4 regions of the Streptomyces sp. NPDC002463 genome follow, and region 3 is predicted to be linked to each of the others. Evidence: riboswitches for the same ligand, from Rfam matches in the RefSeq annotation. Region 3 holds a riboswitch; each other region holds the start of a gene.
The links. Region 3 has a riboswitch for cyclic di-AMP ahead of ACFYX3_RS31085 (C40 family peptidase). Riboswitches for the same ligand answer to the same signal wherever they lie in the genome.
Positions count from the first base shown of each region.

Region 1: another riboswitch for cyclic di-AMP. It lies ahead of ACFYX3_RS28675 (transglycosylase family protein); the one in region 3 lies ahead of ACFYX3_RS31085 (C40 family peptidase).
Region 2: another riboswitch for cyclic di-AMP. It lies ahead of ACFYX3_RS33565 (M23 family metallopeptidase); the one in region 3 lies ahead of ACFYX3_RS31085 (C40 family peptidase).
Region 4: another riboswitch for cyclic di-AMP. It lies ahead of ACFYX3_RS29815 (transglycosylase SLT domain-containing protein); the one in region 3 lies ahead of ACFYX3_RS31085 (C40 family peptidase).

Region 1 is NZ_JBIARL010000015.1:181,953-189,161, forward strand. Features, by position in the region: gene ACFYX3_RS28650 (nucleoside triphosphate pyrophosphohydrolase) at 1-67, shown strand, start outside; gene ACFYX3_RS28655 (hypothetical protein) at 64-369, shown strand; gene ACFYX3_RS28660 (globin domain-containing protein) at 379-1,590, opposite strand; gene ACFYX3_RS28665 (cytochrome P450) at 1,704-2,972, shown strand; gene ACFYX3_RS28670 (transglycosylase family protein) at 3,067-4,092, shown strand; cyclic di-AMP (ydaO/yuaA leader) riboswitch at 4,351-4,524, shown strand; gene ACFYX3_RS28675 (transglycosylase family protein) at 4,528-5,259, shown strand; gene eno (phosphopyruvate hydratase) at 5,590-6,876, shown strand; gene ACFYX3_RS28685 (septum formation initiator family protein) at 6,964-7,209, shown strand, end outside.
Region 2 is NZ_JBIARL010000021.1:138,430-145,638, reverse strand. Features, by position in the region: partial or broken gene ACFYX3_RS33575 (hypothetical protein) at 1-94, shown strand, start outside; gene ACFYX3_RS33570 (GntR family transcriptional regulator) at 69-752, opposite strand; gene ACFYX3_RS33565 (M23 family metallopeptidase) at 931-1,701, opposite strand; cyclic di-AMP (ydaO/yuaA leader) riboswitch at 1,714-1,877, opposite strand; gene ACFYX3_RS33560 (M16 family metallopeptidase) at 2,076-3,473, opposite strand; gene ACFYX3_RS33555 (M16 family metallopeptidase) at 3,470-4,825, opposite strand; gene ACFYX3_RS33550 (DNA topoisomerase (ATP-hydrolyzing) subunit A) at 5,007-7,209, shown strand, end outside.
Region 3 is NZ_JBIARL010000018.1:61,476-68,684, forward strand. Features, by position in the region: gene bioD (dethiobiotin synthase) at 107-838, opposite strand; gene ACFYX3_RS31065 (adenosylmethionine--8-amino-7-oxononanoate transaminase) at 945-2,225, opposite strand; gene bioB (biotin synthase BioB) at 2,218-3,456, opposite strand; gene ACFYX3_RS31075 (8-amino-7-oxononanoate synthase) at 3,600-4,802, shown strand; gene ACFYX3_RS31080 (ATP-binding protein) at 4,973-5,410, shown strand; gene ACFYX3_RS31085 (C40 family peptidase) at 5,474-5,950, opposite strand; cyclic di-AMP (ydaO/yuaA leader) riboswitch at 5,953-6,075, opposite strand; gene ACFYX3_RS31090 (hypothetical protein) at 6,476-6,781, opposite strand; gene ACFYX3_RS31095 (ATP-dependent Clp protease proteolytic subunit) at 6,789-7,209, opposite strand, start outside.
Region 4 is NZ_JBIARL010000016.1:194,289-201,497, forward strand. Features, by position in the region: gene ACFYX3_RS29795 (SpoIIE family protein phosphatase) at 1-412, opposite strand, end outside; gene ACFYX3_RS29800 (alpha/beta fold hydrolase) at 643-1,407, shown strand; gene ACFYX3_RS29805 (hypothetical protein) at 1,593-2,186, shown strand; gene ACFYX3_RS29810 (phosphoribosyltransferase family protein) at 2,404-3,708, shown strand; gene ACFYX3_RS29815 (transglycosylase SLT domain-containing protein) at 3,692-4,528, opposite strand; cyclic di-AMP (ydaO/yuaA leader) riboswitch at 4,533-4,716, opposite strand; gene ACFYX3_RS29820 (hypothetical protein) at 5,093-5,695, shown strand; gene ACFYX3_RS29825 (phosphocholine-specific phospholipase C) at 5,749-7,209, opposite strand, start outside.

The sequences.
Region 1 (7,209 bases), on a different contig from region 3:
GGCGGCGCTGCGGGCCGCCGCCCGCACGTACCGGGACGCGATCCGCGCGGCGGAGGGCCTGACGTGACGGGCACGCCGACGACGACCGCGCCGGCGACGAGCGAGCCGGGCTCGACCGCGTTGGGCTCGGCCGCGCCGGACCCGGCCGAGGAAGGCACGAGCGCGGCGAGTGCCCCGAAGAAGACGGTGCGGAAGTCGTCCTCCGACGACGCGCCCGGCCTCACGGCCATGATGGTCGCGTTGTTCGGCTGGGAGGCAGTGAGCGACGGCCACGCGGTCTGGATTCGGATCGTCGCCGCGCTGTTCACCCTGCTGGGCGTCGTGGATCTGGCAGGGGTCGCCGTGCGGCGGTGGCGCGCGCGGCGCTGACGCCCGGGCTCACGTCTCGCGCGGCGCCCGGGCCTCCGGGTTGTGCCAGAGGGGGGCCGGGGGGCCCAGGAGGCGTTCGGCGGCGGTGTTCGGGCGGGTGCCGAAGCGGCCGACGTACGGCAGGGTGTCGCGGTGGATCCGCGCCGGGTCGGTGCCCAGCTCCTCCAGGACCTCGGCGACCTCCGCCACGAACGCCGGCGGACCGGCGAGGTACACATCGTGCGCCGCCCAGTGGACGCACGCCCGCAGCGCCTGGAGCAGTCGCTCCGTCGCCTGGTCCCTGCGCTGGCGGGGCGCGGCCGTGATGTAGGTGACGCTGAGGCCGGGGAGGCGTTCCTTCAGGAGTTCGGCGTCCTCGCGCCCGTACAGGTACTCCTTCGCGCGGGCCACCACGAACAGCCGGCCCTCCAGCTCCGGCTCGGCCCCGGCGGCCTCCACGAGGAGGGCCCGCACCGGGGCCCAGCCCGTACCCCCGCATATATAGGTGCGCAGTCCGCCCGGCGGGGTCCGCGCGGTGAGCCCGCCGCCGGGGGCGCTGAGCCGCAGCACCTCGCCCGGGCCCGTCTCCTCGACCAGCGCCGTGCTCATCGCGCCGCCCGCGATCCGGCTCACGTGAAGCTCCAGCGTGCCGTCCGGGCGGGGCGCGTCGGCGAGGGAGTACGTGCGCCAGACGCGCGGGACCCGCAGCGAGCTGACGCCGACGTACTGGCCGGGGCGGAACGGCATCGGCTGCCGGGGGCGGAGGGTCAGGACGGCGAGGTCGTCGCCGTACCGCTCGTGCCGGACGACGTCCGCGTCCCACCACGCGGGCTCCCCGGCCGTCGCCGCCGTGTCGGCGCCCGCCAGCATCAGATCGGCGACGTGCCCGTACGCCTCGGTCCAGGCCTTCTCCGCCTCGATCGTCCAGACGGCACCGGCGGCGTGCGCGAACGCGGCGAGCAGGCTCTGCCCGACGGCCGCGTACAGCGCGGGGGAGGCGAGGAACTTGCGGTGGTCGCGGCCCAGCTGCCCGAGGTAGCCGGCGAGCCCGGGGTCCTCCAGGTGCGTCACCACGTGCGTGAGCGCCGCGAAGAGCCGGTCCCGCTGGGGAAGCATGTCCTCGGGGAAGAGCTCGCGCACCCCGGGGTTGTTCCAGAAGAGGTGCGAGTAGAAGAACGTGACGGCGTGCTCGGCCCGCCTCTCGACGACCGCGAACGTGCTTCTGAGCAGCTGGGGATCCACTGACAAGAATCTAGGGCACAACCCACACCGTTTGATCACATCTTCTCCGCGAATGGGCCGCAGGGGGCGCCCTGTACGGTCGTGCCGTGAGTACGACCCCCGGCCCCGCCCCCATGCCCGAGCTCTTCACCTGGGAGTTCGCGAGCGATCCGTACCCCGCCTACGCCTGGCTGCGGGAGCACGCGCCCGTCCACCGGACGACGCTGCCCAGCGGCGTCGAGGCCTGGCTCGTGACGCGGTACGCGGACGCCCGGCAGGCCCTCGCCGACCAGCGGCTCTCCAAGAACCCCGCGCACCACGACGAGTCCCCGCACGCGAAGGGGAAGACGGGCATCCCGGGCGAGCGCAAGGCCGAGCTGATGACGCACCTGCTCAACATCGACCCGCCGGACCACACCCGGCTGCGGCGGCTCGTCTCGAAGGCCTTCACCCCGCGCCGGGTCGCCGAGTTCACCCCGCGCGTGCAGGAGCTGACCGACCGGCTCATCGACTCCTTCGTGGAGCGGGGGAGTGCCGACCTCATCCACGAGTTCGCCTTCCCGCTGCCCATCTACGCGATCTGCGACCTCCTCGGCGTGCCGGCGGAGGACCAGGACGACTTCCGGGACTGGGCCGGGATGATGATCCGGCACGGCGGCGGGCCGCGCGGCGGGGTCGCCCGGTCGGTGAAGAAGATGCGCGGCTATCTCGCCGAGCTCATCCACCGAAAGCGCGAAGGCCTGCGGCAAGAAGGGGCGGACGACCTCATCTCGGGGCTCATCAAGGCCTCCGACCACGGCGAGCACCTCACCGAGAACGAGGCCGCCGCCATGGCCTTCATCCTCCTGTTCGCCGGCTTCGAGACGACCGTCAACCTCATCGGCAACGGCGTCTACCAGCTGCTGCGCCACCCCGGACAGCGCGAGCGGCTCCAGGCCTCGCTCGCCGCCGGGGAGACCGGGCTCCTGGAGACCGGCGTCGAGGAGCTGCTGCGGTACGACGGGCCCGTGGAGATGGCGACCTGGCGGTACGCGACGCGGGCGCTGACCATCGGCGGGCAGGAGATCCCGGCGGGCGATCCTGTGCTCGTGGTCCTCGCCGCCGCCGACCGGGACCCGGAGCGCTTCGACGGTCCCGACACCCTCGACCTCGCCCGGCGCGACAACCAGCACCTCGGCTACGGGCACGGCATCCACTACTGCCTGGGCGCGCCGCTCGCCCGCCTCGAAGGGCAGACGGCGATCGCGACGCTGCTGACTCGCCTGCCGGACCTGCGACTTGCCGCCGATCCGGCCGAACTGCGGTGGCGCGGCGGGCTCATCATGCGTGGTTTGCGGACGCTTCCGGTGGAGTTCTCCCCTTCCGTACCGGTCCTGGGTACTGAGGATCCGTCAGAAATGTGATCTTCGCGTGATCGTGGCGCCATCGACTTGTGACGGACGTTCGAATGCGGCTACGTTTCCCGGCAGTCTCAGCCGTCACGCGAAAGGCGTTCCTATGCGCTCCGGGAACGGACGACACCGTCGCCCCCGTCAGGCCCCCGCCCTCGTCGTCGCCGCGGGCGTGACCGGATCCGCCATGGCGCTGCCGCTGCTCGCCACCGGATCCGCCTCCGCCGCCGACGCCCCCACCTGGGACCGGGTCGCCGAGTGCGAGTCCGGCGGCCAGTGGAGCGCCAACTTCGGCAACGGCATGTACGGCGGCCTCCAGTTCACCCAGGACAGCTGGGAGCGGCACGGCGGCCTCGCGTACGCGCCCAGCCCCGACCTGGCCAGCCGCGCCCAGCAGATCGCGGTGGCCGAGAAGGCGCTCGCCCAGGGCAGCACCGAGTGGGCCACCTGCGCGCCGATCGCCGGCCTGAAGAACGACGGCAAGGCCACGGGCGTGAACCCCGGTCCGGCCGCCGTCCCGACGACGCCCGCCGGACCGCTGCCCGAGTCCAACCGCACCGCGGGTGACGCGTCGACGGCCTCCTCCCCGCGGGAGGCGGTGTCCGCGACCCCGGCCGCGCCGACCGCTCCCGCGACCTCCGTCACACCGGGCGCGTCGACGACGGCTCCGGCCACGCCCGCCACGCCGGCGACCCCGGGTACCCCCGACGCGTCCGTTACGCCCGGTACGCCGGATTCATCCGACACGCCGAAGGGTGACGTGCCGTCGGCCACGCCCGGTACCGGCAAGCATCGCGGCGAGGCCGCGCCGGAGGAATCCGGCAAGCCGGACAGTTCAACTGAAACGGGCAAGCATGCGGCGGGTGTGGACAAGTCGGCCGACAAGGTCGACGCCACGCCCGTGACTGACGAGGCGAATGATTCGGGCGCAACGGACAGTCAGGACACTTCGGGCGAGTACACCGTGCAGCCGGGTGACAGCCTGTCCGGCATTGCGCAGGAGAACGAACTCCCCGGGGGCTGGACCGCGCTCTACGACGCCAACCGGAAGACGGTGGGCGTCGATCCGGACCTCATCCTGCCTGGTCAGAGCCTCGACCTGACGGCGGGTTCGGTACAGGCGGAAGGTTAGTTCGCGGTCTTATGTCCGGTTCTGGGCAAGTGAGACATGGGTCTCTTCGTCCCAACTGGCGTGTCACGTCCGCAAACTTTGCTCCCGTCACCTCTCACCTGCGCAAACACCGCCCACCGGAGGGCAAGCAGGGGCGATTTTTCCGCAATGCGCCTCTTTGAACTTCCGGTGGGTCTGTGTCTACGGTCGTCACCGCTCGCCACCGCGGGCCCCGTCGACCGAAACGCCGAATCCTGCCGTCGGCCGATGGGAACAGTCGTCGCGCAAGCGCCGAAGGCAGGAGTGGGGGACCCAAGGTAAGTGCCGGTCCCGGCCGTTGAGACAGACGGCCGACGATCGGCTTGGGGTGAAGCCGCGTGCAAGGACACGCGGCCGGGCAACTTTCCGGCCCGAACCCGACAGCTCACCTCACAGGCGTCGGTGAGGAGAATTCCCATGCTGTTTTCCGCCAAGGGCAAACACCGCCGTCCCTCCAAGGCCACCCAGGTCGTCACCCTCGTCGGCGTCACCGGCATCGCCGTCGCCGCCCCGCTGATGACCGCCGGCACCGCCTCGGCCGCCACCGCCTCCGAGTGGGACGCCGTCGCCCAGTGCGAGTCCGGCGGCAACTGGGCCATCAACACCGGCAACGGTTTCTACGGCGGCCTCCAGTTCACCAACTCCACCTGGGCCGCGTTCGGTGGCACCGCCTACGCCCCGCGCGCCGACCTCGCGTCGAAGTCCCAGCAGATCGCCATCGCCGAGAAGGTCCTCGCGGGCCAGGGCAAGGGCGCGTGGCCGAGCTGCGGCGTCGGCCTCTCCGGTGCCTCCTACGACGGCGGCGCCGCCGAGGCCCCGCAGCAGTCCGCCCCGCAGCAGAGCGAGCCCCAGCAGGCCGCCCCCAAGCAGCAGGCCGCCCCGAAGCAGGAGCGTCGCGCCGAGCAGCCGACCACCCGCAGCGAGCACCGCGCGGCCCCGAAGGCCGCCAAGAAGACCGTCACCACCCCGACCGGCAAGAAGGTCGAGAAGGGTGACGGCGAGTACAAGGTCGTCACCGGTGACACCCTCAGCAAGATCGCCGAGGCACACCACGTCGAGGGCGGCTGGGCCAAGATCTTCGAGCTGAACAAGGGCGTCGTCGAGAACGCCGACCTCATCTACCCGGGTCAGCAGCTCCACCTGAAGTGACCCCGGCGGTTCGCGTGAGTCCGGCGGCTCACGCGGCCCCGACGACCCTCCCGCGGTGACCACCCCGGTCCGGCGCGCCTTTCCCCCGTGCGCGCCGGACCGGGGTTCCCTCTTATAGGGGAGCACTCCCCGCTCGGGGCGGACTTCGTGGTTACTGTCCAGTAGATAAGGGTGTCTTCGTCCCCCAATGCATGCCCTTGGGTCCTTTTTCGTCCCAGGGGGCGGGCGCCCGGCGGGCGGGAGCGCCCGCGCCGGTTAGGCTCTTGTCGCAAGGCCAAGCGACCCTGCACCGACCTTGCGTCACATCCAGCGTCACATCCCAAAAAGGAGATGCTCGTGCCGTCCATCGACGTCGTCGTAGCCCGGGAAATCCTGGACTCCCGAGGCAACCCCACGGTCGAGGTCGAGGTCGGCCTCGACGACGGCAGCACCGGCCGTGCTGCTGTTCCGTCCGGCGCCTCCACCGGTGCCTTCGAGGCCATCGAGCTCCGCGACGGTGACCCCAACCGCTACCTGGGCAAGGGTGTCGAGAAGGCCGTCCTCGCCGTCATCGAGCAGATCGGCCCGGAGCTCGTCGGCTACGACGCCACCGAGCAGCGCCTGATCGACCAGGCCATGTTCGATCTGGACGCGACCGAGAACAAGGGCTCGCTCGGCGCCAACGCCATCCTCGGCGTCTCCCTCGCCGTCGCGCACGCCGCCTCCGAGGCCAGCGACCTCCCGCTCTTCCGCTACCTCGGCGGCCCGAACGCGCACCTGCTGCCCGTTCCGATGATGAACATCCTCAACGGTGGGTCGCACGCCGACTCCAACGTGGACATCCAGGAGTTCATGATCGCCCCGATCGGCGCGGAGTCCTTCTCCGAGGCCCTCCGCTGGGGTGCGGAGATCTACCACACCCTCAAGGCCGTCCTGAAGCGCAAGGGCCTCTCCACCGGCCTCGGCGACGAGGGCGGCTTCGCCCCGAACCTGGAGTCGAACCGCGCCGCCCTCGACCTCATCGTCGAGGCCATCAAGGAGGCCGGCTACACCCCGGGCTCCGACGTCGCGCTCGCGCTCGACGTCGCCGCGTCCGAGTTCTACAAGGACGGCAAGTACGAGTTCGAGGGCAAGTCCCGCTCGGCCGCCGAGATGACCGAGTACTACGAGGAGCTCGTCTCCGCGTACCCGATGGTCTCCATCGAGGACCCGCTGTTCGAGGACGACTGGGCCGGCTGGAAGGTCCTCACCGACAAGCTGGGCTCCAAGATCCAGATCGTCGGCGACGACCTCTTCGTCACCAACCCGGAGCGCCTGGCCCGCGGCATCGAGGAGGGCACCGCCAACGCCCTCCTGGTCAAGGTCAACCAGATCGGCTCGCTGACCGAGACCCTCGACGCCGTCGAGCTCGCCCAGCGCAACGGCTTCAAGTGCATGATGTCCCACCGCTCCGGTGAGACCGAGGACGTCACCATCGCCGACCTCGCCGTCGCCGTGAACTGCGGTCAGATCAAGACCGGCGCCCCGGCCCGCTCGGACCGCGTCGCCAAGTACAACCAGCTGCTGCGCATCGAGGAGATCCTCGACGACGCCGCCGTCTACGCCGGCCGCAGCGCCTTCCCGCGCTTCAAGGGCTGAACCCCGTAGAGCCGCTTCCGTCCGTCCCCGTACTCGGTCCCGTACCGTGTGCGGGGACGTACGCGTGAACAGGGGAGGCGACACGACATGGCCGCGAAGAACCGGGACCGGTTCTCGACCGCGACCCGGATCAGGCTGCTCGGCGAGCAGACCGCCGCCCGTGTCTACCGCTCCCAGACCCGCCGCCAGGCCCGCCGCTCCCGGCTCACCGGCCGCGCGGCCTTCCTCGCCCTCGTGGTCTGCTCCCTCGTCGTGGCGCTCGCCTACCCGATGCGGAGCTACGTCTCCCAACAGGGCGAGATCGCCGAGCAGGAGCGCCGGGCCGCCGAGGCC
Region 2 (7,209 bases), on a different contig from region 3:
TATCAGGACCTTTTTCGGGCAGCACAAATCCCGCACCGAATTCCTGTTCTTTGTATACGGCGCGGCTGTTAATTTCGGGCGCTCGCCGTGTTGACGGCATGTTGCGAAACCCTCACACGACCCCGCTCCGGACTTTTGAGCCGGTGCAGCGGCATCGAGCGTTCCGCGTGGAGCGCGGTCAGCGCCCGCGCCCGCTCGGCGTCCCCGCGCGCCACGGCGTCCACGATCGCGCCGTGCTCGGCCCAGGCCTCGACCGGCTGGGCGGGCTGCTCCACGACGTACGTCCAGGCGATCTTCTGCCTCAGTTGAGTGAGCAGCGCCGTCAGAGCGGGGCTCCCGGAGGCCTGCGCGAGCGTCTCGTGGAACCAGCCGCCGAGCGAGCGCAGATCCTCGCCCTGATCTCGCCTGGCCCGCTCCTGCCCCAGCCTGACCAGGCCGCGCAGCACCTTGAGGTGCGCCTCGGTGCGCCGCTGCGCGGCCCGTGCGGCCCCCAGCGGTTCGAGCAGCGCCCGCATGTCGAGCAGGTCGGCGGCCTCCTGCTCGGTCGGCTCGGCGACGTGGGCGCCCGCGTGGCGGCGGGTGACGACGAAGCCCTCGGACTCCAGGGTGCGCAGCGCCTCGCGGACCGGGACCCGGGAGACCCCGTACCGGCGGGCGAGCTGCTCCTCGGTCAGCCGACCGCCCCGCTCGTACACGCCGGAGACGATGTCGTCCCGGATCGCCGTGCATACCGAGTGCGCGGGAATGCGCATGTCCGACCTCCGCCTTGGTGCGCGCGAGACAATTCCAGCGGCGCCTGTTCTGCGCCGATCGTCGACTCTATTGCAGCCCGCCGGAATTTCCGATGCCCCGGCGTAATCCATGGAAGTCTTTTGGACAGCGAAAAGCCCCGGCTCAGTACGAGCCGGGGCTTTTGAGACGCGGTGCGGGTCAGACGTTCACGCCGCGGGCGCGGAGGTACGTGATCGGGTTGATGTCCGAGCCGTACTCGGGGCTGGTGCGCGCCTCGAAGTGGAGGTGCGGGCCGGTCGAGTTCCCGGAGGAGCCGGAGACGCCTATCTGCTGGCCCGGCTCGACGGTCTGGCCGACGTAGACCCCGATGGAGGAGAGGTGCCCGTACTGGGTGTACGTGCCGTCGTTCATCCGGATCACGATGTTGTTGCCGTACGCGCCGCCCCAGCCGGCCTCGACGACGGTGCCGGAGCCGACGGAGACGACCCGGGTGCCGTAGGCGGCGTGGAAGTCGATGCCGGAGTGGTGGCCGGAGGACCAGAGCGAGCCGCCGGTCTTGTAGCCGGTGGAGACGTACGAGCCGGCGACGGGGGCCTGGAAGGAGGCGAGGCGGCGGCGCTCGGCCTCGCGGGCGGCGCGCTCGCGCTCCAGCCGGATCTCCTTGGCGCGGGCCTCCGCCTTGCGCTTCGCCTCGGCCTTGGCCTTCGCCTCGGCGATGGCCTCGACGGCCTCCTGCTCCTGGGCGGTGGCCTGGGCGTTGATCGGGTCGACGAGGGAGTCCTCGGTGATCACCTGGGTGAGGCCGGTGTCCTCGACGGAGCGGTCGTCCGTGTCGGCGGCGAGTGCCGGGGAGGCGAGGGTTCCGATGACGCCGGTGGTGGCGAGCGTCGCGACGCCGGCGATGCCCACGCTGCGGCGCGCCATCCGGCTCGGACCACGATGCTTCCCGGTGGCACGGGTGAACGCCATGTAGAGGCTGATCCTTTCCTTCCTTCTCGCCTACCGGGTTAGCTGACGGGTTCGGAGCAGGAAGGTCTCCTACGAGCCCCTCCGTACGAGACGAAGGCGCCCGATTCACCCCAGGGACGATGCGGGTCCCCGGCTCCCCAGGCTCGCGCCTGACGGGGACTCGGCGATGACTGTCCGATGCCGCGGTTGCGGCACGTGCACTGACGAACAGCCGCACCGACGCTATGCGGATCGTCTTTCAATCACCAACCGGACACGCCTTTTGTAAGACATGCCACAGGGCAAACGATCACCTTGACCGCAATACGGACAAAGCGGAGGACCCCGACGAACTATGCCGTCGGGGTCCTCTCGTTGGCGTCTCGGAACCGGAATCAGCCCGTCACGACGGTCACTTCACCGATGCCGAGCGCACGCACCGGCTCCGCGATCTGCGACGCGTCGCCGACGAGCACGGTGACGAGCCGGTCCACCGGGAAGGCGCTGACCACGGCGGCCGTCGCCTCGACGGTGCCGGTCTCGGCCAGCCGCGCGTACAACTGGGCCTGGAAGTCGTCCGGGAGGTGCTGCTCCACCTGGTCGGCGAGCGTCCCTGCGACGGAGGCCGCCGTCTCGTACTTGAGGGGCGCCACCCCCACCAGGTTCTGCACGGCCGTCTCCCGCTCGGCGTCCGTGAGGCCCTCGGCGGCGAGGGTGCGCAGCACCTTCCACAGGTCGTCGAGCGCCGGACCCGTGTTGGGAGTGTCGACGGAGCCGCTGATGGCGAGCATCGACGCGCCGTTCCCCTCGGCGTCCGAGCGGAGCACCTGGCCGAAGGCCCGCACGCCGTACGTGTAGCCCTTCTCCTCGCGCAGGACCCGGTCCAGACGCGAGGTCAGGGTGCCGCCGAGGCAGTACGTGCCGAGGACCTGGGCCGGCCAGACGCTGTCGTGCCGGTCGGGGCCGACCCGGCCGATCAGCAGCTGCGTCTGAACGGCGCCGGGACGGTCCACGATGACGACCCGTCCGGTGTCGTCGGCGGTGATCGGCGGCATCGGGAGCGGCTCGGCCGGTTCACCGGTCCAGGCGCCCAGCGTCTCGGCGAGGACCTTCTCCAGGTCGACGCCGGTCAGGTCACCGACGACCACGGCGGTGGCCGTGCCGGGCCGGACGTACGCCTCGAAGAAGGCGCGGACGGCGGCGGCGTCGATCGCGGCGACGGTCTCCTCGGTGCCCTGGCGCGGCCGGGACATCCGGGACTCGGCCGGGAACAGCTCCTTGGAGAGCTGCTTGGCGGCGCGGCGCCCCGGGTTGGCCGTCTCGTGCGGGATCTCGTCGAGACGGTTGCGCACCAGGCGCTCGATCTCGGTGTCCAGGAACGCCGGGGCGATGAGGGCCTCGGAGAGCAGCCCGAGCGCCTTGGGCAGCCGGGAGACCGGGACCTCCAGGGAGACCCGTACGCCCGGGTGGTCGGCGTGCGCGTCGAGCGTGGCGCCGCAGCGCTCCAGCTCGGCCGCGAACTCCTCGGCGCTGTGCTGGTCGGTGCCCTCGGAGAGCGCGCGGGCCATGATGGTCGCGACACCGTCGAGACCGGCGGGCTCGGCGTCCAGCGGCGCCGGCAGGAAGATCTCCACGGCGACGACCTGCTGGCCGGGGCGGTGGCTGGTGAGCACGGTCAGGCCGTTGTCCAGCGTGCCGCGGTCCGGGGCCGGGAAGGCCCACGGCTTCGCGGCGCCCGGCTGGGGCTGCGGGTGGAAGTCCATGCTCGTCAAAGACACGGCGGCGTCGGTCACTGGTCCGCTCCCTCTTCGTCATCGCCGTCGGCGTTGTCGCTCTGCTCGGTCGCCAGGGGCTCGTAGACGAGCACCGCGCGGTTGTCGGGGCGCAGCTTGGCCGCGGCGACCTCGCGCACCTCGTCGGCGGTGATCTCCAGAACGCGGTCGACGGCGGTCAGCGCGAGCTGCGGGTCGCCGAACAGCACGGCGAACCGGCACAGTTCGTCGGCGCGGCCCGCGACCGTGCCGAGCCGGTCCAGCCACTCGCGCTCCAACTGGGCCTGCGCGCGCTCCATCTCCTCGGGCGTGGGGCCCTCGGCGGCGAACCGGGCGAGCTCCTCGTCGACGGCGGCCTCGATCTGCGGGACCTCGACGCCCCCGGAGGTCTTGACGTCCAGCCAGCCCAGCGAGGGCGCCCCGGCGAGCCGCAGCAGGCCGAAGCCGGCGGCGACCGCCGTACGGTCACGGCGGACCAGGCGGTTGTGCAGCCGGGAGGACTCCCCGCCGCCCAGGACCGTCAGGGCCAGGTCGGCGGCGTCACACGCGCGCGTGCCGTCGTGCGGCAGGCGGTAGGCGGCCATCAGCGCACGGGCCGGGACCTCCTCCTCGACGACCTCGCGCAGCTGCTCGCCGATGACCTCGGGCAGGTCGCCGGAGCGCGGCTCGGGCTTGCCGTCGTGGGCGGGGATGGAGCCGAAGTACTTCTCGACCCAGGCGAGCGTCTGCGCCGGGTCGATGTCGCCGACGACCGACAGCACCGCGTTGTTCGGGGCGTAGTACGTGCGGAAGAAGTTCCGCGCGTCCTCCAGGGTGGCCGCGTCCAGGTCGGCCATGGAGCCGATCGGCGTGTGGTGGTACGGGTGGCCCTCCGGGTAGGCGAGGGCGGTCAGCCGCTCGAAGGCCGTGCCGTACGGCACGTTGTCGTAGCGCTGGCGGCGCTCGTTCTTGACGACGTCGCGCTGGTTCTCCATGGACTCGTCGTCCAGGGCGGCGAGCAGCGAGCCCATGCGGTCGGCCTCCAGCCAGAGCGCGAGCTCCAGCTGGTGCGCGGGCATGGTCTCGAAGTAGTTGGTGCGCTCGAAGCTCGTCGTGCCGTTGAGCGAGCCTCCGGCGCCCTGCACCAGCTCGAAGTGGCCGTTGCCGTGCACCTGCTTCGAGCCCTGGAACATCAGGTGCTCGAAGAGGTGGGCGAGGCCCGTGCGGCCCCTGACCTCGTGGCGCGAGCCGACGTCGTACCAGAGGCAGACCGCGGCGACCGGGGTCAGGTGGTCCTCGGAGAGCACCACGCGCAGGCCGTTCGCCAACCGGTGCTCGGTCGCTGTCAGGCCGCCGGAGCCGGCCTCGGCCGTGGCCGTGTGACCCATGGGCATGTACGTCCCTTCGATCGCGATGTGAAAAAGTCCTGCCACTGTATGCAAGCGCGCCGACACCTGGCGAAGTTCCCGGACCTTCGTGATGTCCCTCTTCCGGGTCGCGGTCGGCGTTGTCGGTGGCACGGTCCACAATGGTCCGCGTCAGATCAACCTTGTTGGTGAAGGAGCCGCAGCCGCGATGGCCCGCCGCAGCACGAAGACACCGCCGCCGGACGACGCGTTCGAGGAGCGAATCCTCGACATCGACGTCGTCGACGAGATGCAGGGCTCCTTCCTCGAGTACGCGTACTCGGTGATCTACTCGCGCGCCCTCCCCGACGCCCGCGACGGCATGAAGCCCGTCCAGCGCCGCATCGTGTTCCAGATGAACGAGATGGGGCTGCGACCCGAGCGCGGCTTCGTCAAGTGCGCCCGTGTCGTCGGCGAGGTGATGGGCAAGCTCCACCCGCACGGCGACGCGTCGATCTACGACGCGATGGTCCGCATGGCCCAGCCCTTCTCCATGCGCCTCCCCCTCGTCGACGGCCACGGCAACTTCGGCTCCCTGGGCAACGACGACCCGCCGGCCGCCATGCGGTACACCGAGTCGCGGATGGCCCCGGCCGCGCTGCTCATGACCGAGTCCATCGACGAGGACACGGTCGACTTCGGGCCGAACTACGACGGCCAGGAGCAGGAGCCGGTCGCGCTCCCCGCGGCCTACCCGAACCTGCTGGTCAACGGCGCGTCCGGAATCGCGGTCGGCATGGCGACGAACATGCCCCCGCACAACCTGGGCGAGGTCGTCGCGGCCGCCCGCCACCTGATCCGCTACCCCAACGCCGACCTCGAGGCGCTGATGCGCTTCGTGCCCGGCCCCGACCTGCCGACCGGCGGCCGGATCGTCGGCCTCTCCGGCATCAAGGACGCGTACGCGTCGGGCCGCGGCTCCTTCAAGATCCGCGCCACCGCGACCGTGGAGACCGTCACGGCCCGCCGCAAGGGCATCGTCGTGACCGAGCTGCCCTTCACGGTCGGCCCCGAGAAGGTCGTCTCCAAGATCAAGGACCTGGTCGGCTCCAAGAAGCTCCAGGGCATCGCGGACGTCAAGGACCTCACCGACCGCAGCCACGGCCTCCGCCTGGTCATCGAGATCAAGAACGGCTTCGTGCCCGAGGCGGTCCTGGAGCAGCTCTACAAGCTGACGCCGATGGAGGAGTCCTTCGGCATCAACAACGTGGCGCTGGTCGACGGACAGCCGCTCACCCTCGGCCTCAAGGAGCTCCTCGAGGTCTACCTCGACCACCGCTTCGAGGTGGTCCGGCGCCGCTCCGAGTTCCGCCGCACCAAGAAGCGCGACCGGCTCCACCTGGTCGAGGGCCTCCTCGTCGCGCTCCTCGACATCGACGAGGTCATCCGGCTCATCCGCGAGAGCGAGAACTCCGCCCAGGCCAAGGAGCGCCTGATGGAGCGCTTCTCGCTGAGCGAGATCCAGACGCAGTACATCCTGGACACCCCGCTGCGCCGCCTCACCAAGTTCGACCGCCTTGAACTGGAGAGCGAGCGCGACCGCCTCAACGGCGAGATCGACGAGCTGACCGGGATCCTCGACTCCGACGCGGAGCTGCGCAAGCTGGTCTCGGCGGAGCTGGCCGCCGTCGCCAAGAAGTTCGCCACGGACCGGCGGACGGTCCTCCTGGAGTCGGCGGGCGCGCCCGTCGCCGCCGTGTCCCTCGAGGTCGCGGACGACCCGTGCCGGGTGCTGCTCTCCTCGACGGGCCTGCTGGCCCGCACGGTGACCGAGCACCTCCCGCCCGTGACGGACGGCAAGCGCGCCAAGCACGACGCGATCGTCTCGGCGGTCGCCGCCACCCAGCGCGGTGACGTCGGCGCGGTGACCTCGGCCGGCCGGCTGCTGCGGATCGCGGTGATCGACCTTCCGCAGCTGCCGGACACCGCGACCGCCCCGAACCTCGCGGGCGGCGCGCCGCTCTCCGAGTTCCTCTCCCTGGAGGCGGACGAGACGGTGGTCTGCCTGACCACCCTCGAGGAGTCCTCGCCGGGCCTCGCCCTCGGCACGCTGCAGGGCGTCGTGAAGCGCGTGGTGCCGGACTACCCGGCGAACAAGGACGAGCTGGAGGTCATCACCCTCAAGGACGGTGACCGGATCGTCGGCGCGACGGAGCTGCGGACGGGCGAGGAGGACCTCGTCTTCATCACCTCCGACGCCCAGCTGCTGCGCTACCAGGCCTCGCAGGTACGGCCCCAGGGCCGCCCGGCGGGCGGCATGGCGGGCATCAAGCTCACCGCGGGCGCCGAGGTCATCTCGTTCACCGCCGTCGACCCGGCGTCGGACGCCGTCGTCTTCACCGTGGCGGGCTCCACCGGCACCCTGGACTCCT
Region 3 (7,209 bases):
GCGCCCTTGGTGAGGGCCGTGCCTTGCGCGCGTGCCGTCCGTGTACGGAGACCGTGCTTTCCGCGTACGGAGACCGGTGCTGCCCGCGCGGTCTCCGCGCGTGCCCTCAGCTCGCGGAGAGCGGTGCCGCCTGCGCCTCGGTGAACGCCTGCGCGTCCCACGTGCCGCCGAGCTCCGGCCCCAGCCAGCCGCCCGCCGCCGCCCGGAACTCCGCCGGGTCCAGCGCCCCCGAACCCTCCGGTACGGCTCCGAGCAGCGGAGCGCCCGCCGCCTCCGGCAGGTCCGCGAGGTTGCAGCGCGCCGCGAGGTCCGGCGCGTCCGGCCAGCTGCCGACGACCACGCCGAGCTGCTCGATCCCGCGCGCCCGCAGCGCCTCGGCCGTCAGGGTCGTCGAGTTGAGCGTCCCCAGACCCGCCGGGACCACCACCAGGACCGGCGCGCCGAGCAGCGCGGCGGCGTCCGCGAGCGTGCCGCCTTCCTCGTCGAAGCGGACGAGCAGGCCGCCCGCGCCCTCCACGAGCACCAGGTCGTGCTCCTCGGCCAGCTTCCGGGCCGCTTCGGCGACCTCCCCGGGCCCGACCGGGGCGAGCCCGGCCCGCCGGGCGGCCGTGCCCGGGGCCAGCGGCTCCGGGAAACGGCCCAGTTCGGCGGAGGCCGTGGCGCCGGAGAGGCGTACGACCTCGTCCGCGTCGCCCTGCTCGTCCGGGGCGAGGCCGGTCTGGGCCGGCTTCAGGACGGCTACGGAGCGGCCGGCGGCCGTGGCCACGGCGGCGAGGGCTGCCGTGACGATGGTCTTGCCGATCTCCGTGCCGGTGCCGGTGACGACGATGATGCCCATGGGGCGTCCTTTCTTGTTCGGTGCGGGGCCGGTGGGCTGGGGTGGCGGGAGCCTCTGGCGCCGGCAGGGGCGCCGTTCCGCGTGCCCGCCACTGCCCACAACGGCGTCAGCCGGCTGCAGCCGCCGCCCGTACCGCCGCGCAGATCCGGGCGAGGTCCTGCTCGTCCGTCACGTACGGCGGCATCGTGTAGATCAGGTCTCGGAACGGGCGGAGCCAGACGCCCTCGCGGACTGCCGCGCGGGTCGCCGCCGTCATGTCGACCTCGTGGTCGAGCTGGACGACGCCGATCGCGCCGAGCACCCGTACGTCGCGGACGCCCGGGAGGTCGGCTGCCGGGGCGAGGCCCTCTCGGAGGCCCGACTCGATGCGCTTGACCTCGGCCTGCCACTCCTGGGAGAGCAGCAGGTCGATCGAGGCGACGGCGACCGCCGCCGCCAGCGGGTTGCCCATGAAGGTCGGCCCGTGTGCCAGGACCGGGACCTCGCCGCGCGAGATCCCGTCGGCGACGCGGCTCGTGCAGAGCGTCGCCGCCATCGACAGGTAGCCGCCGGTCAGCGCCTTGCCCACGCACATCACGTCGGGGGAGACCCCGGCCTGGTCCGCGGCGAACAGCGTGCCCGTACGCCCGAACCCGGTCGCGATCTCGTCGAACACCAGCAGCACGTCGTGCGCGTCGCAGGCCTCGCGCAGCACCCGCAGGTACGCCGGGTCGTGGAAGCGCATGCCGCCCGCGCCCTGCACGACCGGTTCCACGATCACCGCCGCCAGCGCGTGCGCGTGCTCGGCGATCCGGGCCCGCAGCAGCTCCGCGTACGACTCCTCGTACGCGGCCGGCGGCGCGTCCACGAACACCTGCCGCTGGAGCACCCCCGACCACAGCTCGTGCATCCCGCCCTCGGGATCGCACACGGACATCGGCTGCCAGGTGTCCCCGTGGTAGCCGCCGCGCCAGGTGAGGAGCCGCTGCTTCTCGGGGCGGCCCAGGGAACGCCAGTACTGCAGGCACATCTTGGCCGCGACCTCGACGGAGACCGAGCCCGAGTCGCTGAGGAAGACGTGCCGGAGCGGTTCGGGGGTGATCTCGACCAGCCGGGTGGCGAGCCGGACGGCGGGCTCGTGGGTGAGCCCGCCGAACATGACGTGGCTCATCTTCTCCAGCTGGCCGCGCGCCGCCTCGTTGAGCACGGGGTGGTTGTAGCCGTGGACCGCCGACCACCACGAGGACATGCCGTCGACCAACTCGCTCTGGCCCTCGACGGGTTCGGCGAGCCGGAGGCGCACCCCGGACGCGGACGCGACGACCAGCGGCTCCGCACGGCCCGGCATGGGGCCGTACGGATGCCAGACGTGCGCCCGGTCCAGGGCGAGGAGCTCGTCGTTACGCATTCGGCGCGAGGTCCGTGCCGGCGCCCCGGCGGCGCACGGCCACCAGATCGGTGCGGGCCTCGTTCGCACGGGCCTCCTCGGCCGCCGGCGCCGCGTGTCCGCCGCAGGGGCCGCAGCCGCCGGCCTCCTCCGCGTGACCACCGCAGCCCGTGCCCTCCGCGGAGGCCTCCGAACCGCAGCCCGCCGAGGCCTTGGAGCCGCAGCCGCCCGCCGCCGCGAGCGCGTCCGCGCGGTGCTTCGGCAGCGTGGTCGTGCCCGCGCCCTCCACCTCGAAGCCCGCGTCCGCGATCATGTCCAGGTCGGCCTGGCCGGCCTGGCCCTCGCTGGTCAGGTAGTCGCCGAGGAAGATCGAGTTCGCGATGTTCAGCGCCAGCGGCTGCATCGAGCGCAGGTGCACCTCGCGGCCGCCGGCGATCCGCACCTCGACGTCGGGGCAGACGAACCGGACCATCGCGAGGATCCGCAGGCAGCGCTGCGGGGTGAGGTTCCACTCCTTGGCGAGCGGGGTGCCCTCGAACGGGATCAGGAAGTTGACCGGCACCGAGTCCGAGTCGAGCTCACGCAGCGCGTAGACGACGTCGACGAGGTCCTCGTCGCTCTCGCCCATGCCCGCGATCAGACCGGAGCAGGCCGACAGACCGGCGGCGTGCGCCTTCTGCACGGTGTCCACGCGGTCCGCGTAGGTGTGGGTCTTGGTGATGTCCCCGTACGTCGCCTCGGACGTGTTCAGGTTGTGGTTGTACGCGTCGGCGCCGGCCTCCCGCAGCCGCTCCGCCTGGCCGTCGGAGAGCAGACCGAGGCAGGCGCACACCTCGACGCCCTCGTTCTGCTCCTTGATCGCCTCGATCGTCTTGCCGACGCGCTCCACGTCCCGGTCCGTCGGGCCGCGGCCGCTGGCCACCAGGCAGACCCGCTTGGCGCCGCCGGCGACACCCGCCGCCGCGGCCTGCGAGGCCTCGTCCGGCTTCAGCCAGGTGTACTTGAGGATCTCGGCCTTCGAGCCGAGCCGCTGCGAGCAGTACGAGCAGTCCTCGGGACAGAGACCGGACTTCAGGTTGACCAGGTAGTTCAGCTTCACCCGGCGCCCGAACCACTGACGGCGCACCTTGCCGGCCGCCGCCACCACCTCGAGCAGTTCGTCGTCGGAGGTCGCCAGCACGGCGAGCGCTTCTTCACGGGTCGGCAGCTCGCGCCGCAGCCCCTTCTCCACCAGCGTGTTCAGGAGGTCCATAACCGCAGATCCTTGCCTACCGCCCGCCCCCTGGCCAAGGAGGATCCGAACAAACGCCCCCGATCGAGGTGTGTGGATGACCACATCCCGACCTCGGCATCCTGCGGTTAGGGTCTGTGCGCTGCCTACAAAAGGATCGCCGCATGCCACAGGCCGAGGACGCACGCGCCGCGGGCGCCGACGACGCACGGGCCGCGGGCCCGCGCCGTACCGCCTTCGACTGGACCGACGCGGAGGCGCGCCGCCGGGCCGAGGCCGGTCTCGTCCGGACGTTGCGGCCCCGGGCGGCCGAGTCGGACGTCCTGGACCTGGCGAGCAACGACTACCTCGGCCTCACCCGCCGCGCCGAGGTCACCGAGGCGGCGGCCGAGGCGGCCAGGCGCTGGGGCGCCGGCTCCACCGGCTCGCGGCTCGTCACCGGCACCACCCGGCTGCACACCCGCCTGGAGCGCGAACTCGCCGACTTCTGCGGTTTCGAGGCGGCCCTCGTCTTCTCCTCCGGCTACACCGCGAACCTCGCGGCGCTCACCGCGCTCTCCGGCCGGGACTCCCTGATCGTCTCCGACGCCTCCAACCACGCCTCGATCGTCGACGGCTGCCGCCTGGCGCGCGCTGAGACCGCGGTCGTCCCGCACACCGACGCCGAGGCCGTCGCCAAGACCCTGGACGCCCATCCGGGGCGCCGGGCACTCGTCGTCAGCGACTCCGTCTTCTCCGTCGACGGCGACAAGGCCCCGCTCCCCGGGCTCGCCGACGCCTGCCGCGCGCACGGCGCCGGGCTCGTCGTCGACGACGCCCACGGCTTCGGCGTCCTCGGCGACGGCGGCCGGGGCGCGCTGCACGAGGCCGGGCTCGCGGGCGACGAGGACGTCGTCGCCACCCTCACCCTCTCGAAGTCCCTCGGCAGCCAGGGCGGCGCCGTCCTCGGCCCGGCGCGGGTGATCGAGCACCTGGTGAACGCCGCCCGCACCTTCATCTTCGACACCGGGCTCGCCCCCGCCGCCGCGGGCGGCGCGCTCGCGAGCCTGCGGCTGATCGCGGCCGAACCAGGCCTCGCCGAGCGGGCCCGTACCGTCGCCACCACCCTGCACCGGCTGCTCACGGACGCCGGGCTGACCTCGGCCCGTCCCGACGCGGCCGTCGTCTCGGTCCACGCCCCCTCCCCGGAGGCGGCGCTGCGCTGGGCGGCGGACTGCCGCGAACAGGGCCTGGCGGTCGGCTGCTTCCGTCCCCCGTCCGTCCCCGACGGCATCTCGCGGCTGCGGCTCACGGCGCGGGCCGATCTGACGGACGCGGAGATCGCGCACGCGGTGGAGACGATCCTGCGGACCGCGCCGGCGGTCTGACGTCCCGTCGGGAGTCCCAAGCGCGGTCCCGGGCAGCAGAGTTCACCGCTTCGGGCGACAGATGGGGACATATCTTGGTGGAACGCCTGCCGGGGCGGCACGATCGGTGGGACTCTGACGCGAAGCGCGATCCGGGGCAGAAGCCCCGGCGGGAAAGGGACAGCGTCGCCATGGCAGACCATCAGGAAGCATCCGTCACTCTGCCGAGCGATCCCGCGTCGGTCCCCACCGCCCGGCGGTTCGTCGCGGAGGTCCTCGACGGGTGGGGCCTCGACGGTGCCGACGACCTGGCGGACGCGATCCGCCTGATGATCTCGGAGCTGGCCACCAACGCCGTCCTGCACACCTTCGGGCAGTCGCCCACGTTCACGGTCGACGTCCGCCTGGAGCGCGAGGAGCGCCTCCACATCGGCGTCACCGACAGCCACCCGCGCTGGCCCCGCCGTCTTCCGGCGGCGGTCCAGCAGGACAACGGCCGGGGCATGGTCATCATCCGCTCCCTGGCGGCGGAGGCGGGCGGCCGTCTGTCGGTCACCCCGACGGAGGAGGGCGGGAAGACGGTCTGGATCTCCCTCCCGTGGGCCTCCACGGCGGCCTCGTACGCGTAGACCCGGCGCAGGGGTGCGGCGGCGCCACCGCACCCCTGGGGCGGGCTCAGTGCCCGGCGGGCGTCATCGGACGCGGCCGTAGTAGACCCTCGACGTCCAGATCGGGTCGAGCTTCACCCAGGATCCCGTCTTGGGCGAGTGCCAGATCTTGCCGCTGCCGGCGTAGATGCCCACGTGGTAGACGCTCCCGCCGGAGTGGAAGAAGACCAGGTCCCCCTTCTGTCTGCTGGACGCGGAGATGTGCCGGGTGTTGTTGTACTGCTGCTGCGCGGTGCGGGGCAGCCACTTGCCCGCCTGCTTGTACGCGTAGAGCGTCAGACCGGAGCAGTCGAACCGGGTGGGTCCCGCGCTCCCGTACCGGTACGGGGCTCCCTTCTTGGACGCGGCGACGCTCAGTGCCTTGTTCGCGTAGGTGGTCGCCGCCTGGGCCTCGGACGCCGCACCCGGTGCGAGCATCGTGCCGCCGACGGCGGCGAGGGTGAGAGCCGTGACGGCTCCGGCCCGGGACAGCAGGGACGGGACGTGCATCTGCGCAGTCATGCGCAACCCTTCGTCAGCCGCCTGCGAAGGATGACCTGTCGGGTTCGGGCTGGCGAAGATGCCCGGCCGCGGCTGCGGCTTCACCCCAAGGGACGGTCCCGCTGCGGAAACAGCGCGTACGTCCCGTACTGCCTGGGTCCTCCACTCCTGCCGATCCACTCCTGTCGACCAGACGTCCGGGACAGCGGCAGGACTCGGCGTCCGCCCGGACCGCCCCGCCTCGGATGGCGGGGGCTTGTCGTCGACAGGGATCTTGACCCACACCCAGGGCGAAATCCGAGCTGAAACGGCGATATGTGAGGCTCCTCACGACTGATCCATTCGGGTGGACAGGGTGCTTTCGCGATCACCGGAGGTTTGGCCTACGAGCCCCGTACCAGGGGCGGAACGCCCCATTCCGCCAGATGCGTACACCTGTTGCGCAACTCACCCGACCCATATGTCGACTCGTCGACTACGCCGAACGGGGGAGCGATTCTGCGGTGCGTGTCGGCCGTACGGACCTCGACACGACATGCCGGAATGTCAACTCGCCCGTGCGTGGGGGACGGTGACGCGGTCGGTGCGGCGCTCTCCGTCCAACACCCGCAGGGCGCGCGCCAGTGTGTCCGCGTGCACCTCGCTCTCGCCCCGCATATGCATGAGCGTCAGGGCCTCGCGCAGCGCCTCCGCGCGCCCCACCAGGGCCTGTGCCGCCCGTAGTGCCCCATAGGTATGCGTACCTCTGGATGGGTTGATCTTCCCAAGGAGGTCGACGACTTCGAGGTAGGCGTCGATCAACTCGCCCTCGGCCCGCGTCAGCGCGGGCAGCGGCGGCAGCTCGGGTACCACGGCCGGCTCACCGCGCCGCACCGGCGTCGCGCCGGTTCGTGATCACGTGGTCCACCAGCCCGTACGCGACGGCCGCCGGCGCGTCCAGGACGGTGAGGCGGTCGATGTCGGCGTCGATCCGGTCCCGGCTCTGCCCGGTGTACTCGGTGAGCATCCCGGCCGTCAGGGCGCGCAGCCGGAGCAGCTCGCGCGCGTGGATGTCGAGGTCGCTCGGCTGTCCCTGGAGGGGTTCGTCCATGGCCGGCTGGCGGAGGGTGACCCGGGCGCCGGGGAGGACGAGCCGCTTGCCGGGGGTGCCGGCGGCGAGCAGGACGGCGGCGGTGGAGGCGGCCTGCCCGAGGCAGGTGGTCTCCACGTCGCAGGAGAGCGTCCGCATCGTGTCGTGGATCGCGGTCATGGCGCTGATAGAGCCGCCGGGGGAGTTGATG
Region 4 (7,209 bases), on a different contig from region 3:
AGTGCTCACGGCCCGCGACCACCGGCGCGTACAGCGAGGCGAAGGGGAACGGCAGGCTCGCCACCAGCTGGGGGAACCGCCGCATGGCCTCCTCGACGTCGGCGAGATGGACGGACTGCCCGGAGCGGTGCACCTCCGCGACGGGGAACGGCCGGTTCGCGTGCATCCGCCACCACGGACGGAACAGCGGCCCCGGCAGTCCCACCAGGACCGCGAGCCGCAGCAGCCCCGGGGTGCCGGAGCGCAGGTAGACCCCGCCCGCGTAACCGCCGACCTCCTCCACCGCCGCGAGGGCCGCCTCCGCGAGGGCCCAGGTCAGCGCGCCGGATACAGGCCCGATGGCGGCTTCGCTCCCGGGCGGAATCCCGGTGCCGCCCACCGGGCCGGGGCCGGGCGCGCCGTGCGAGGTCACACAGCCAGCATGCCCCCGATGCGAAAGCACCCGCATCCCGGACCGGAGACGCCCCGGCTCCGGGGCCCGACGTGCAGCCGGTCCGGGAGGCGCGCACCGCCGTCCGGGCTCCGCCACGCTCCCACGCGCCCCACCCGACAGTGTTGACCCCACGCGCCCACGCCGTCACACTCGGTCGTCGACCGTCGCCATCGGCGCGCGGCGGCACCACCTCGCGAGCAGGGGGCACGATGACGGGCCAGGTTCTTCCGTACGACGTACACGGCGAAGGCCCCGGGAGGGCCCTCGTGCTGCACAACTGGTTCGGCGACCGCACCAGCTTCTCCCCGCTGCGCGCCCATCTGGACGGCTCCGTCGGCACGTACGCCTTCGTCGACTGCCGGGGCTACGGCGACGCCCTCGACCACGCGGGCGCGTACACGATGGAGGAGGTCGCGGCCGACGCCCTCGCGGTCGCCGACGACCTCGGCTGGGACTCCTTCTCCGTCATCGGCCATTCGATGGGCGGCAAGGCGGCCCAGCTGATGCTCCTCGACGCCCCCGGTCGGGTCCGCTCCATCGTCGGCATCTCGCCGGTCTCCGCGGCCGGGTTCCCGCTCGACGGCGAGACCTGGGAGCTCTTCGCCGGTGCCGCCGACGAACCGGCCAACCGGCGCGCGATCATCGACAACACCACCGGCGGGCGCTACGACGACGCCTGGCTGAGCGCACTCGTCGACCGCTCCGTGACCCGCTCCTCCGCGACGGCCTTCCGCGCCTACCTGGACTCCTGGTCCCGCACCGACTTCCACGAGCGCGTCCGTGACAACCCCACGCCCGTCCTGCTCGTCGTCGGCGCCCACGACCCCGCGCTGGGCACCGAGGCGATGGAGGCCACGTGGCTGCGCTGGTACCCCAACGCCCGCCTCGAAGTCCTCAAGGACGCCGGCCACTACGCCCCCGAGGAGACGCCGCAGGCCCTCGCCGAGGCCATCGAGGCCTTCCTCGGCGCCTGAGGCCGTCGGCCCCGGTCTCCGACCCCGTCGATCCGGGGTCCGGTCCCGTCGAAGATCATCCGAAGGTCAACGGGACCGACGACTTTCGAGGACAGCGGTGAGGCCCCTCGGCAGCCGATCATCGTGCTCACGACCTCAGGGGGCGGTCTTCCAGGGACCGCCCACGACCGGCAGGAGCACAACCGATGGGCCTCGCACAGTCACAGCAGCGCTTTCTCGTCCGGCAGAAGGTGACGCTCATGGCCAACCGGTACCTGGTGCACACCATCGGCCCGGACGGCAAGGAGGGCGAACTCGTCGCCTTCGCCCACCAGAAGAGGATGGCGCTCAAGGAGCACGTCACCTTCTACACGGACGAGTCCCAGCGCCAGGTCCTCTTCACCTTCAAGGCCCGTCAGGTCATCGACCTCGGCGCGACGTACGACGTGGTGGGCGCCTCCGGCACCCGACTGGGCGGCTTCCGGAAGGACTTCGGCGCGTCCCTGCTGCGGAGCACCTGGCACCTGAGCCGGGAGGGCGAGGCGGGCGAGACCACCGGGCAGGAGCGGAACGAGGTGGTGGCGCTGCTGCGGCGCGCCTGGGAGTTCCTGCCCCTGGACCTCGTTCCGTTCGTCGTGCCGTACCACTTCGACTTCACCGCGGACGGCCGCTCCGTCATGTCGGTCGACAAGCTGTTCGGGATCCGGGACCGGTACGTGCTCGACATAGCCGACCCGGGGCTCGACCGGCGGCTGGCGATAGCCCAGACCGTGGCCCTCGACGCCCTGCAGTCCCGCTGACGGGGGAGGCCCACCGGACCGACGGGGCGCGTGGACGGAGCCGACCCGCTGACCGCACCGGCCCGCCGATCGAGCCGACCCGCTGACCGCACCGGCCCGCTGACCGAGCCCGCCCGTCGACCCGGGTGACGCGTCTACCCTGGAGGGACGGGCAGGGGACGGGGCACGCCGTTCCTCCCCGCGCCCGAGCCGCACACCAGCGGAAGGGCGGCGGACCATGTTCTTCAGCGATCGTACGGATGCGGGGCGCCAGCTCGCCGCCCGGCTCGACCACCTCAAGGGCCATGACGTCGTGGTCCTCGGGCTCCCGAGGGGTGGCGTGCCGGTGGCGGCGGAGGTCGCGGACGCCCTGGACGCGCCGCTCGACATCTGTCTCGTACGGAAGCTGGGCGTGCCGCACCAGCCGGAGCTCGCGATGGGGGCGCTCGGGGAGGGCGGTGTACGGGTGCTCAACGAGCGGGTGCTGCGGGAGGCCCGGGTGAGCGAGCGCGACCTCGCCGCGGTGGAGGAGCGGGAGCACACCGAGCTCGACCAGCGCGGCCTCCGCTACCGGGGCAGCCGGCCCTCCGTGCCTCTCGACGGGAGGACGGTCGTCGTGGTCGACGACGGGCTGGCCACGGGGGCCACGGCGCTGGCGGCCTGCCGGGTGGTGCGGGCCAGGGGTGCCGCCCGGATCGTGCTCGCCGTGCCGGTGGCGCCGAAGGGCTGGACGGCCCGTGTCGGCGGCGAGGCCGACGAGACCGTCAGCGTGCACGCCCCGGAGCTCTTCTTCGCGATCGGGCAGTTCTACCGGGACTTCTCGCAGACCCCGGACGCCGAGGTCATCGACTGCCTGGAGCGGAACAGAGCCGGGCGGGCCCCCGTCGTGCAGGACACGGACGTACGGATCCCGGTCGACGGCGTCAGCCTCGGTGGGCGGCTCGCGGTGCCCGAGGGTGCGGGCGGCATCGTCCTGTTCGCGCACGGCAGCGGCAGCAGTCGCCACAGCCCCCGGAACCGGGCCGTGGCCGCCGAGCTCAACCGGGCGGGACTCGGGACGCTGCTCTTCGACCTGCTGACCGAGTCGGAGGCGGTGGACCGGGCGCATGTCTTCGACACCCCGCTCCTCGCCGGGCGGCTCGCCGGGGCCACGGAGTGGCTGGCCGGGCGTCCCGAGAGCGCGGGGCTGCCGCTCGGGTACTTCGGTGCGAGCACGGGTGCGGCGGCCGCGCTGTGGGCGGCCGCCGAGCCCGAGTCCCCGGTGAGCGCCGTCGTCTCGCGCGGCGGTCGGCCGGACCTCGCGGCCGAGCACCTGGCACGGGTGCGTGCCCCGACGCTCCTGGTGGTGGGCGGCGCGGACGCGATGGTCCTGGACCTCAACCGGCGGGCCCTGGCGCTGCTGCGCTGCGAGAACCGGCTCGCCGTGGTGGGGGGCGCCGGCCACCTCTTCGAGGAGCCGGGCGCCCTGGAGGAGGTGGCGGACCTCGCCACCTCCTGGTTCGCCGAGCACTTCCGGCGTGAGGGGATCAGTACGCCGAGTTGACGTTGTCGATGGAGCCGTAGCGGTCGGCCGCGTAGTTGCAGGCGGCGGTGATGTTGGCGACCGGGTCGAACAGGTCCAGGGACGTGCCGGGCACGTGGTAGGCGAGGAAGGTCGGCTCGATGACCTGGAGCAGGCCCTTCGAGGGGGTGCCGGCGACCGCGTTGGAGTCCCAGAGGTTGATGGCCTGGGGGTTGCCGGACGACTCGCGCATGACGTTGCGGAAGATGCCGTCGTAGGAGCCGGGGATGCCGTGCTGGCCCATGATGGCCAGCGACTCACGGATCCATCCGTCGAGGTTGTCGGCGTAGTTCGTCGCGGCGACCGTGGCCGCCTTGACGGCGGCGGGGGCGGCGACGGCCGGAGCGGCCGCGGCGGCGGAGGAGCCCGTTCCGGCGGCGACGGCGGGGGTGGCCGGCTTCGTCTTCGCCTGCGTGGGGGCGGCCTTCACGGAATCCCGACGAATCGTCAGTTCGAGGCCGGGGTGAATGAGTGACGGATTGTCACCCACGACGCTCTTGTTGGCGTGGTAAAGGTTCTTCCAGCCTCCCTGAATTCCCTTCTTGTGGGCGATCAGGGAAAGCGAGTCACCGCTCACGACGGTGTACGTGTGCGCGGCGGCCGGGGCGGCGGGAGCCTTGGCCGCGACCGGGGCGGCGAGGCTCTGGACGGCGATCTCCGGGGCGCCGGACACGGGCGCGGCGTCGGCGACGGCCGGGGCGATGAGCGGCAGGGCGAGTGCGGCGCCACCCGTGCCGACCAGGGCGAGGCCGCGGGAGACGGGGCTGCGGCGGTGACGGCGGTGCTTACCGTGAGCAGGCATGACGGTTTCCTCTCCGGCGCCTGCGGGGTGAGCTGTCGGGTTCGGACGGGAGATGTCCGGCCGCGCGCACGCGGCTGCACCCCGAGCCGTTCCGGAATCCGGACCGGCGTATTCGTGGGTCCCCCGCTCCTGCCGTCGGGTGAAAGGGAGTTTTACCGAGCGGCGGCAGGATTGGGCGTTCCGCTCGAATGGAGGTGACCGTAGGCCAGTAATGCGACGGATAACAAGGGGAGTGGGTCGCGGGCATCGGGAAATGGATCACGGAATTCGGGGAATTCAAGATCGATGCCGTCCGGGAGGCATCGAACTTCCTTGTCCGGTATGGGGCGGGAGAGGGGGCGGCCGGACCGGCGGGTCGTATGAGTGAGTCGCGTCACCAGGACCGCAATGTCCCATATGGTGCGTAATTCCTTTCGTGAGTAAATGGGGGGAAATTGCCTGGGGTGGGGTGTTCGTCGAGGGGTGGAGTGGCATGGATGCGAGCGGTGCTCCATGTGGGGGTAAAAGTCGCAAAAGGGACATTCATCGTGAAAGGTGGAGGCAGTCGACCCAGGAGACACCTCCATGCCGCCCTCCACCGCCCTGCTCAGCCCCGACACCCTCGACCGCGAGGCGGCCGCCCTCTTCGAGAGCGCCACCTGGCAGCGGATCGTCACGGACTGGACCGCCCCCGAGGAGTCGCCGCCCGCTGAGGACGGCTGGCGGAAGCTGCTCAGCGTGCCGGTGGACCGGCTCGTGGCCGAGGCCCTGGCCACCCTCCCGCCGGAGCTCCCCGCCGAGCGCCGGATCCCGGGACGGCTCGGAGCCGTGCTTCCGGACCGGCTGCACACCTGGCGCCGCATCGGCCAGGCCGACCTCCGCCCCTCGGTGCACCTCGGCTACGCGCGCCTCGTGCTGACCGAGTGGGGCTGGCAGAATGCCCCGTACAAGCTGCGCGACGCACGCGGTGCCCGGTGCGTCTGCGGTGCCCTCCTCGCCGCCCACCGCCTCGGCTACGGCAGCGCGGACACCATGAACGAGGCGGCCGCCTGGATCATGACCGAACTCCGGTCGCGCGGCTGGCAGGAGCTGATCGGGCCGTGGAACCGGGCCCCCGGCCGTACCGCCGCCGACGCGGTGGCCCTCCTCGACGCCACGGTCCGGCGCGCCGCCGAAGCGGGCCGCTGACGCCGTACCGGAGGCCGGGCGGCGGCCATGCCGCCGCCCGGACCCGCGGGGGATCAGCCGCTGATGCTCGGGGCTCCGGTCTCGATGTGGCCGGTGTACCGGCGCGACCAGGTGCCGTCGATGTCGGCGAGGATCGTGAAGTCGTACCAGCCGTCGTTGTACGCCACCGCGTTGAAGAAGTCCTCGCGGCTGGAGTTCGCCGGCACCGTGTACGTCCACGGGCCGTCCGAGCGGTAGGCGTTCGAGCGGATCGTGAAGGTGACGGGCCCGGCCGAGGTGTTGGTCATCTTGAACCACAGGGCCGTCTTGCCCGTACCCGCCTCCGGCGCGTACCTGGCGGCCACCTCGACCGCCTTGCCCGCCTTCGAGGCGTCCCCGATGAAGCGGCGCAGGAAGCGGTTGGGGCCCATCATCGAGATGTCGTACTTCCCCGAGCCCGAGCCGAGGCCGATGTTGAAGTAGTCGGTGGCCGTGCCGCCGGGGTCGACGGTGTACTGCCAGGCGGCGGTGTCCCGGTACTGGTGGGGGTGGATCGAGAAGTGCGCCGACCGCTTGGCCTCCGTGCCCTGGTTCGTCATCGAGAACCAGGCGAGGATCTTGCCCGCGGAGCCGAACTCGAAGCGGTCGAGGTTGCCGTTCACCTGGTACGGCAGGGCGCGCGCCGGGCGGGTGCCGGACTCCTGTACGGGCAGCGCGTTGTTCTGCGGGGCCGGGTTCGGCAGCGGGCCGCAGGTGGCCTGCCCGATCACCTTCGCCGTGGAGGGAAGGTTGGCCGGCACTCCGTACACCGGGTTGGCGAAGTCGAAGACCCCGGTCAGGTCGCCGGTGACCTTCCGGCGCCAGGCGCTGATGTTGGGGCAGGTCGCCGGGGTGCCGAGCGCCGCCGTCCAGCTCTCCATGAAGCGCAGCACCGAGGTGTGGTCGAAGACCTCGGAGCTCACCCAGCCACCGCGGGTCCACGGGGACATGACAATCATCGGGACGCGGAAGCCCAGGCCGATCGGCACGCCGTCGATGTACTCGCCCGCGGTGCCCGGAGGGGCGACCGGCGGGGGCACGTGGTCGAAGAAGCCGTCGTTCTCGTCGTAGTTGAGGAACAGCACCGTGGAGTCGAACACCTCGGCGTTCGCGGCCAGCGCGCGGTAGACGAGGTCGACGAAGTGGGCGCCGTCGCCCGGAGGGGCGTACGGGTGCTCCGAGAAGGCCTCGCTCGCGACCACCCACGACACCTGCGGCAGGGTCCCCGCGACGACGTCGGCGCGGATCGCCGCGGCGATGTCGTCCGGCGTCGAGCCGGTCACCTTCGGGACCGAGCCCATGCCCCGGTCGTACAGCGGGTCCCCGGGGCGGGCGTCGGTGAACTTCTTGAAGTACGCGAGGCCGTTGTCGCCGTAGTTGTCCTGGGCGTTCTGGTAGACCTTCCAGCTCACCCCGGCGCGCTGGAGCGCCTCGGCGTACGACTCCCAGGTGAGGCCCGACTCGTCGCCCCCGTCCTTGCTGGTGCCGTCGACCTT